2 linked regions of the Orrella dioscoreae genome follow. The protein of the gene in region 2 interacts with the protein of the main gene of each other region in a pairwise test. Links are inferred from orthologs where the notes say so. Each region holds a gene or a part of one and is shown on either strand. Other genes may lie near its edges.

Region 1 (4,712 bases), 2.8 Mb from region 2 along the record:
GAACGCGAACCAGGCGCCGGTGCGCCCGAAACCCACCATGACCTCGTCCATGATCAGCAGCGCGCCGAACTCGTCGGCCAGCGCGCGCACGCCCTTCAGGTAGTCGCGCGGCGGCACCAGCACGCCGGCCGTGCCCGGCACGGACTCCAGCAGGATGGCGGCGATGGCCCCGCCGCCTTCGCATTCGATGACCCGGCGCAGGTGGCGCAGGGCGCGCTCGCACTCCTCGTCCTCGTCGCGTGCGTGGAATTCGCTGCGGTACAGATAGGGATTGAAGAAATGCACGTGGCCGCGCGCGTATTCGTTCGGCACGCGGCGCGGGTCGCCGGTGGCGACGATGGCCGCGCCGGTGTTGCCGTGGTACGAGCGGTAGGCGGACAGCACCTTGTCGCGGCCGGTGACCTGGCGGGCCATGCGGATGGCGTTCTCGTTGGCGTCGGCGCCGCCGTTGGTGAAGAAGACCTTCTCGAAGCCGCGCGGCGCGCGGGCCAGGATGCGCTGCGCCGCTTCGCCGCGTGCCAGGTTGGCGGCCGCCGGGGCGATGGTGCAGAGCTGCGCGGCCTGCTCCTGGATGGCGCGCACCACCCTGGGATGCTGGTGGCCCACGTTGGTGTTGATCAGCTGGCTGCTGAAGTCCAGGTATTCACGGCCTTCGTAGTCCCACAGCAGGCAGCCCGCGCCGCTGGCGAAGGCGAGCGGATCGAGCTTGGCCTGGGCCGACCAGGAGTGGAAGACGTGGCGCTTGTCCAGCTCGCGCACGTGCTGGTTCGTGATGCCGTCGAATTGCTTCATGGTGCCTCTGTCCGTTATTGCGCCGGCGGCCTGCCGGGATAGCGGCCACTATAGACAGGGGGCGGGCACGCGCCATAGAGCCAGTTGACCGCCGCGCGCGGGCCAGGCGCGTGGTGTCCTGTCCCGTGCGCGGCGTCAGCCTGGCGGTCAGTCGTCCCAGGCCGGCGTGTCCGGCGCGGGGGCGCCGGCGGTCTTGGCGGCGGCTTTCTTCACCGCCTTCTTGGCCGCTGTCTTGGTGGCGGTCTTGCTTGCGGTCTTGGTGGCCTTCTTCGCCGCCGCTTTCTTGGCCGGCGCTTTCTTCGCGGCGGCCTTCCTGGCGGGGGCCTTCTTGGCCGGTGCCGCTTCGCCCGCCGCCGTCTTGGCCGCGGTCTTCGTGGCCGTCTTGCGGCCGGGCTTTTCCGGACGCGGCTCGAACTCGAAGCCGATCTTGCCGTCCTTCTGGCGCGTCAGGAAGGCCTTGAACTTGCGGTTGGTGCGGCTGGAGACGAAGCCGTCGAGCAGGTCGGTCTTGCCGTCCGGGCCCAGCAGCTTTTCCATCTGTGCCTGCGAGATCTCCTGCTGCAGGATGACCTTGCCGGAACGGAAGTCGCAGTTGCGTTGCGGGCCGACGGATTTCTCGCAGATGAAGCTCATGCCGTGCTCGAACACCCGGCTGCCGCACTTGGGGCAGGGCCCCAGCGGTGTGAGTTGCGAGAAGTCGACCGGCTCGTTGTTCTCTTCGTCGTTCTGGCCGAAGTCGAAGGCGAGTTTCTGCTCGCCGTCCAGCTTCAGGATGGCGGCGAAGGGGCGGCCCATCTTGCTGATGAAGCCCTGCAGCGGACCGATCTCGCGCTTGGCCAGCAGCTCCTCGACCTCGGGCAGTTCGAAGGTGCGGCCGCCCGGGTGCTTGCCGATGGAGAAGTCGCACTGCGTGCAGGCGAAGCGGCGGTAGTTTTCCTTCACCACGCCGCCGCACTTGGGGCAGGGCGTGGTCAGGGTCGCGTAGTCGCCCGGCACGGTGTCGCGGTCGTATTCCTTGGCGCGCTTCACGATGACCTGCGTCATCTGCGCGATCTCGCGCATGAACGCGGCACGGTCCAGCTGGCGCTGTTCGATCTGCTTGAGCTTGTGCTCCCACTCGCCCGTCAGTTCGGGCGAGGTGAGTTCGGCCACGTCCAGGCCGGACAGCAGCGTCATCAGCTGGCGGGCCTTGGCCGAGGGGATCAGCTCGCGGCCTTCGCGGCGCAGGTAGCCTTCGTTCAGCAGGCCTTCGATGATGGCCGCGCGCGTGGCAGGCGTGCCCAGGCCGCGCTCGGACATGGCCTCGCGCAGCTCTTCGTCTTCCACCAGCTTGCCCGCGCCTTCCATGGCGGACAGCAGCGTGGCTTCGGAATAGCGCGCTGGCGGCTTGGTCTGCAGCGGCACGGACTCGACGTCCTCCGTGCGCACGGTCTCGCCTTCGGCCACCGGGACCAGGTTGGCATCGTCGCCCTGGGCTTCGCGGCCATAGATGGCGAGCCAGCCCGGCGACACCAGCACCTTGCCTTCGGTCTTGAAGTGATGGCCGTTGACCAGCGTGTCGCGCGTGGTGACGCGGAACTCGGCGGGCGGGAAGAAGACGGCCAGGAAGCGCTTGACCACCAGGTCATAGAGCTTGGCCTCGGCCTCGCTCAGCTCGCGCGGCACCTGCAGCGTCGGGATGATGGCAAAGTGATCCGAGACCTTCTTGTTGTCGAAGATGCGGCGGTTGGGCTTGACCCAGCCTTGCTGCACTACCCGGGCCGCATGCGTGCGCAGGCCCGAGACGGCGGACGATTCACCCTGGGCCAGCGCCTGCATGGTTTCCTGCACGGTGCTGAGGTAGTCCTCGGGCAGGTAGCGCGAGTCGGTACGCGGATAGGTCAGCGCCTTGTGGCGTTCGTACAACGACTGGGCCAGCGACAGGGTGGTCTTGGCGGAGAAGCCGAAACGCCCGTTGGCCTCGCGCTGCAGCGAGGTCAGGTCGAAGAGCCCGGGCGACATCTGCGTCGAAGGCTTGGATTCCTCGGTGACGGTGCCCGGCTGTTCGCGACAGGCGGCCACCACGCTCTGGGCGGCGGCCTGCGACCAGAGGCGCGAATCGCGCTTCTCGGGATCGCGTTCGTCCTTCTTGAAGTCGGGGTCGTACCAGCGGCCTTCATAGAGGCCGCCCGCCGCCACGAAGCTGGCGCGCACTTCCCAGTAGTCGCGCGACACGAAGCGGCGGATGCGTTCCTCGCGCTCGGCCACGATGGCCAGCGTGGGCGTCTGCACGCGGCCCACCGGCGTCTTGAAGAAGCCGCCGTCCTTGCTGTTGAAGGCGGTCATGGCGCGCGTGCCGTTGATGCCCACCAGCCAGTCCGCCTCGGCGCGCGAGCGCGCGGCGGCTTCCAGCGGTTGCAGGGCTTCGTCGTCACGCAGGTTCTGGAAGGCGTCGCGGATGGCCTGCTGCGTCATGGACTGCAGCCATAGGCGCTGGACGGGCTTCTTGGTGCCGGCGTATTGCGCGATATAGCGGAAGATCAGTTCGCCTTCACGTCCCGCGTCGCAGGCGTTGATGAGGCTGTCGACATCCTTGCGCTTGATGAGCCGCACCAGCAGCTTCAGCCTTTCGGCCGAGCGCTTGTCCGCCGGCCCGAGTTCGAACTCGGGCGGGATGACCGGCAGGTGGGTGAAGCTCCACTTGCCCTTGACCGGGTCGTTCGGCGCGACCAGCCCGAGCAGGTGCCCGATGCTGGAGGCCAGCACGTAGCGGTCGCTCTCGAAGTAGTCTCCCTCGCGCGCGAAGCCGCCCAGGGCACGGGAGATGTCCAGTGCGACGGAGGGCTTCTCGGCAATAATCAGCGTTTTAGTCATGCGGTTCCTGTGGCGACTGAGATCGCCGCGTCAGCGCGGATATTAAGTGCGGAGTTTCGGGGCTTGCAAGTCAAGGGGCCGGATCGACGCATCCGCCGCCGCTTCCAGCAGCCACGTCTTGAAGGTCTGCAGGGTGGGCAGCTCGGCCCGATCGGGCGGGTAAAGCAGGTAATAGCGCTTCACGGGCGGCGTGAAGCCGGCGATGCCTGGAATGACAAGGCTGCCCGCCCGAAGTTCTTCCTGGACAAACATATTGGCGACCAGCCCCAGGCCCATCCCGCCCACCACGGCCTGGATGAGGTGGGCCGTGTACTCGAAGCGCGAGCCCATGGTGACCTGCCGCGGGTCCAGGCCGTTGGCCAGCAGGCATTCGCGCCAGCCGGGGACGTGCCCGGTGATCTGCAACAAGGGGTGCCGGATCAGGTCGGCGGGTTTTTCCACGGGCAGCCTGCGCAGCAGCGCCGGGCTGGCGATGACCACGGCCGGGGCGTCCAGCAGGTGGTGCGAGACCCATTGTGGCCAATGGCCATCCCCGATTGCAATATAGGCGTCCATGCCGGACAGCGCGGCGTCGATCTCGCCGATGCGTGAATGCACGTTGACCAGCACGTCCGGGTGCCGGGCGTGGAACGCCCCCAGGCGCGGCATCAGCCACTTCGAGCCGAAGATGGGCACGACGGCCAGCTGCAGCGCGCCGGCGCGGGCCCGGGCCTCGTAGACCTCCATGCTGGCGCTGCGGATGCGCGCCAGGGCGCCGGCGATCTCGCGGGCATAGCGCAGCCCCTCGGGCGTCAGCGTCACGCGCCTGCCGGCACGCTCGAACAGGTCGGCCTGCAGCGAGGATTCCAGCTCCTGGATGTGGCGGCTGACCGCGCTCTGCGTCAGGTGCAGTTCGCGGGCGGCGGCCGTGAAATTGCCATGGCGCGCCGCGGCCTCGAAGGCCAGCAGCTGGGGCATGGACGGGGTGAGCTTGCGCAGGAACATTCGTAAAACTCATCAGCGTGATGAGATTTTCCCGGTTTGTCCGGGGGCGGCAACTTTCTACCATAACAGCACAGGCCGCCATT
Region 2 (4,450 bases):
CCGAGATGCCGCCCAGGAACATGGCGACCGCAACGGAAATGAGCGGCAGCATGCCGGGGCCGCGCCCCACGATGGCGGTGGCGAAATCCACCAGCCGGCGCGCCACGCCCGAGCGGTCGAAGATGGAGCCGACCAGCACGAACATCGGGATGGCGAGCAGCGGATACTTCGCGATGCCGGCGTAGAAATTCTGCGGCACGGCCAGCAGGCCGAACCATTGCACATCGACGTTCGCGATGGCGATGGCCAGGGTGCCAGCCACGCCCAGCGCCACGCCCACCGGCACGCCGATGACCATGAGGCCGATGAAGACGATGAAGAGCAGCGCGCCGATCATGGCCGTGCCGCCAGCAGGCGCCGCAGCGAGCCCAGCGTGCGCAGGGCGATGGCGATGGAGAGCGCCGGCAGCCAGATCGAGTACCACCAGGTGGGTACGCCGATGGCCGGACTGGTTTCCTCGTAGACGTACTCGTCCCAGACCAGCCGCGCCGACAGCACGGCCAGCAGGATGAAGAACGCCAGCACCACGGTCTGGCTGATCACTGCCAGGCGGCGCTGGCGCTGGGTGGAGCCGCCGTCGGCCAGCGCCTCGATGCGGATATGGTGGTTGCGCACGAAGGCGGAGCAGCCGCCCACCATGGTCACCACGATCATCAGGAAGACGGAGATTTCCTCCGTCCAGGCGAAGGACTGGTCGCTGAAGTAGCGCACCAGCACGTTGGCGAAGGTGATGAGCGCGAGTGCCGCCATGACCAGGACGGCCAGCCAGTCTTCGATGGCGAGGGGGACTTTGACGGTGGGGTCGGGCGGAGGCGGGGCCAGGTCGTAGCTGGGTTCCGGCGGGGCGGGGGGCTGGGACATCGGGGAGGGTGCTGCGCTTGTCTCGTTTCTGTTGCCGGCGTCTTTTGACGCGCCGGGCTGCGATCGATGCTAGCGCGAAGCGGACGAACTGTTACCCCGTGTTTTCCCGTGGATGCAGGCTGTGGACTGCAAGTTCCAGCGCATTGCCCGCCGCATGTTGCAGCGCGGCAACGCGCGCTACACCCCCTGCGCGTGCTCCACCACCAACTGCACCGACACCCGCCCGTTCCACTCGTTCTGGTCCAGCCGATACGCCACCTGCACCTGTTCCGGCACCATGTCGGCATGGCCAAACCAGATGGCGTCGAAGCGCTGGTGGCCGCGCTCCAGTTGCAGCTTCAGGTGCTTTTCGCCCACCAGCCGCTGGCCGCGCACGAAGAACTCGTCCAGGAAGACCGGCGCGGCAAAGCCCGCGCCCCAGACCTGCTGTTGCAGCAGGTGGGCGACCTCGACGTTGGCGTAGCCGGTCTCCAATGAGCCATCGGTCTCCAGCACCGGCTCGAAGCTGCTGCGGCCGGTCAGCTCGCGCACCGCGGCATCGAAGGCAGGCGCAAAGGCGTCGAAGTCCTGGCGGCCCAAGGTCAGGCCCGCGGCCATGGCGTGGCCGCCGAATTTGCGGATCAGGCCCGGATAGCGCTTGGACACGAGATCCAGCGCGTCGCGCAGATGCACGTCGGGAATCGACCGGCCCGAGCCGCGGATCTCGTCGTCGCCCGCTGGCGCGAAGGCCAGCGTGGGACGCCAGAATTTTTCCTTCAGGCGCGAGGCCACCAGGCCCACCACGCCCTGGTGCCAGGTGTCGTCGAAGACACAGACTGTGGCGCCCGGCGATGAACTTGCGGCCTCCATGCTGTTCATGGCCTGCTCGCGCATCACGCTTTCGATGTTGCGGCGCTCGCGGTTGATGGTGTCCAGCTCGCGCGCCATGTTCAGCGCTTCGCCTTCGTCATCGGTGGTCAGGCAGGCGATGCCCAGGCTCATGTCGGCCAGGCGGCCCGCCGCGTTGATGCGCGGACCCAGCGCGAAGCCCAGGTCGAAGGCGCTGGCGTTGCGCGGTTCGCGCTGCGCCACGGCAAACAGCGCGCGCAGGCCGGGCTGCATGCGGCCGCTGCGCATGCGCGCCAGGCCTTGCGTGACCAGCAGGCGGTTGTTGGCGTCCAGCTTCACGACGTCGGCCACCGTGCCCAGCGCTACCAGGTCGGCCAGCGCGTCCAGGCGCGGGCCGCCGTCGGGCGGATAGACGCCGCGGCGGCGCAGCTCGGCGCGCAGCGCCAGCATCATGTAGAAGATCACGCCCACGCCGGCCAGGTTCTTGGACGGGAAGCCGCAGCCGGGTTGGTTGGGGTTCACGATGGCCAGCGCGTCGGGCAGCACGTCGCCCGGCAAGTGGTGATCGGTGACGACCACGCCGATGTCGGCTTCGGCGGCGGCGTTCACGCCATCGACGCTGGCGATGCCGTTGTCGACCGTGACGATGATGTCGGGCTTGCCTGCCGGGTGGCGCACGGCCAGTTCGACCACCGCGGGCGACAGGCCGTAGCCGGTCTCGAAGCGGTTGGGGACCAGGTAGTCGACCACGGCGCCCATGGCGCGCAGGCCGCGCAGGCCCACCGCGCAGGCGGTCGCGCCGTCGCAGTCGTAGTCGGCCACGATCAGCAGGCGTTGGCCATCCTGGATGGCGTCGGCCAGGATGCTGGCCGCGTCTTCGGCATGGGTCAGGCCCTTGGGCGGCAGCATGCCGCGCCAGTCCAGGCGCGTGTGCGCCGGGTCGTTCAGGCCGCGCGCGGCCCACAGGCGGGCCAGCAGGGGATGGACGCCGGAGGACACGAGCTTGGCGCAGGCGTCGAGGTCGGCGGGACGGACAGTCAGACGGGGAGAGACCACCAGGTATTCCAGTTCTTCTTGGGACGGGGCAGCCAGGCCAGCAGCGGGCTGCGCGGATTGCGGGTAAGGGTGACCAGCCGGTCGGCGCCGGCCAGGGTCAGTTCGGTGGCATCGCCAGCGGCTTGCAGCGCGCGGTCCAGCGCGGGCAGGGCGTCCAGCCAGGCCGCCCAGTCAGCGGCGCGATGCGCCGCGTCCAGTTGCGCCAGCACCTGCGCCTGATCGGCCTGCGGTGTCCAGGGGCGCGCGCCGCCATACAGCCACAGGCCGTTCAGGGGCAGCGCGCCACGGGCGGCGCGGGCGTCATTGACGGGGTGTTCGTGCCAGGCCATTTGCACGCTGTTCAACAGGCGGCGCCAGGGCCGGCTGGCGGCGTCCTGCGGCCACCAGTCGTGCAGCGCGTGGGACGCCACGGCAGCCGGACTGGCCGAGCGCGGCGACAGCCCGTCGGGCAGCGTCATGCGCCAGCGGCCCGGCGTCAGCGCCACGGCGTCGAAGCCGTCTTCGCGCAGCCAGGGCAGGGCGGCGTCGAACAAGGCCAGGCCTTCCTCGGCGCGCACATCCAGTTGCAGCGGATCAGCCAGGGTGGCGCGGTCGGTGCCGACGGAAAGATGGGTCAGATCGGCCAGCCACACAGGCGTCGTGCCGGTTTCCGGTGCGCCAGCCTGCGCGGCCAGCCAGGGGCCAAGCCCCGCGCCGAGCGTCTGGCCGGCGTCGGGCGTGCAGCCCGCGCGCCGCAATTGCCAGGCCTCGGCGGGCGTACAGCCCAGCGCATGGACGTCTTGCGGGTCGGTGTGGGCAGCGGCTGCTTGCAACCAGGCCAGCAGCGCGGGCGCCAGCGCGGGCAGGCGCTCGGCCAGCGCGGCGGCGACCGGCGCGGGGGGCAGGGCCCCGGGAATCAGGAGAGACATGCCGGGATTGTAGTGTGCCCGGCAGCAGGGTCCTGTTCGTCTGTCCGGGTCCTCAGCCGGCCACCTGCCAATCCCGCTTCAGCATGGCGAGCTGCCATTCCTGCACCAGCGCCGCCACCAGCTCGGCCGCGGGCAGGGCGCGGGCCAGGGGCGCGCCCTGCCCGGCCCAGAACGGTGCGAACTCCTGGCTGCCCTGGGCACTGGCGGCGGCATGCAGCGCCTTGCCGGCGTCATACACGATGGCGTAGTCGGGCAGCGCGGGCGCGCCGGCCACGTCCACTTCCTGGTGGATGCGGTTCACCAGGCCGCGCGCGGGCCGTCCGGAAATGGCGGCGGTGATGCCCGTGTGGCGCGTGCGCGGGCTTTGCAGCTCGGCGCGATAGGCGGCGTTGGCCAGGCTTTCCGGGCACAGCACGAAGGCCGTGCCCATTTGCACGGCGCTGGCGCCCAGGGCCAGCGCGGCGGCAATACCCTGGCCGTCCATGATGCCGCCGGCCGCGATCACCGGCAGCCCGGTGCGGGCGCGCAACAGGCGCGTCAGCGCGAAGGTGCCTATGCCCGGGTCGCCCTGTGCCGGATCGAAGATGCCACGATGGCCGCCAGCTTCCACGCCTTGGGCCACCACCATGTCCACGCCCGCGGCTTCGACGCGCTCGGCCTCGTCCAGCGAGGTCGCGCAGGCCAGCGTCACGATGCCGGCGTCGCGCAGCGCGCGGATCCAGTCCGCATCCGGCAGGCCGAAATGGAAGCTGGCGACCGCCGGCCGCGCACGCAGCAGGGCTTCCAGCATGGCCTCG

The links. The genes of interacting proteins can lie anywhere in the genome.
Region 1: the proteins of recJ (region 2) and ODI_RS00985 interact in binary tests that used the Escherichia coli proteins (3 or more experiments, as listed by UniProt). The link is inferred for Orrella dioscoreae from one-to-one orthologs.

What each region holds. Positions count from the first base shown.
Region 1 is NZ_LT907988.1:197,130-201,841, forward strand. The notes cover bases 740-4,000. They hold ODI_RS00985 (DNA topoisomerase III), read right to left. Parts: upstream 3,646-4,000; coding sequence 940-3,645; downstream 740-939. Other genes in these bases: ODI_RS00980 (aspartate aminotransferase family protein), read right to left, coding at 740-792; ODI_RS00990 (LysR substrate-binding domain-containing protein), read right to left, coding at 3,688-4,000. In the rest of the region: more of ODI_RS00980, read right to left, coding at 1-739; more of ODI_RS00990, read right to left, coding at 4,001-4,629.
Region 2 is NZ_LT907988.1:3,003,498-3,007,947, reverse strand. The notes cover bases 393-3,391. They hold recJ (single-stranded-DNA-specific exonuclease RecJ), read right to left. Parts: upstream 2,746-3,391; coding sequence 1,039-2,745; downstream 393-1,038. Other genes in these bases: ODI_RS13975 (hypothetical protein), read right to left, coding at 2,727-3,391; ODI_RS13985 (TRAP transporter small permease), read right to left, coding at 393-861. Outside these bases: ODI_RS13990 (TRAP transporter large permease), read right to left, coding at 1-337; more of ODI_RS13985, read right to left, coding at 334-392; more of ODI_RS13975, read right to left, coding at 3,392-3,653; ODI_RS13970 (NAD(P)H-dependent flavin oxidoreductase), read right to left, coding at 3,706-4,450. UniProt on the Escherichia coli protein: Single-stranded-DNA-specific exonuclease.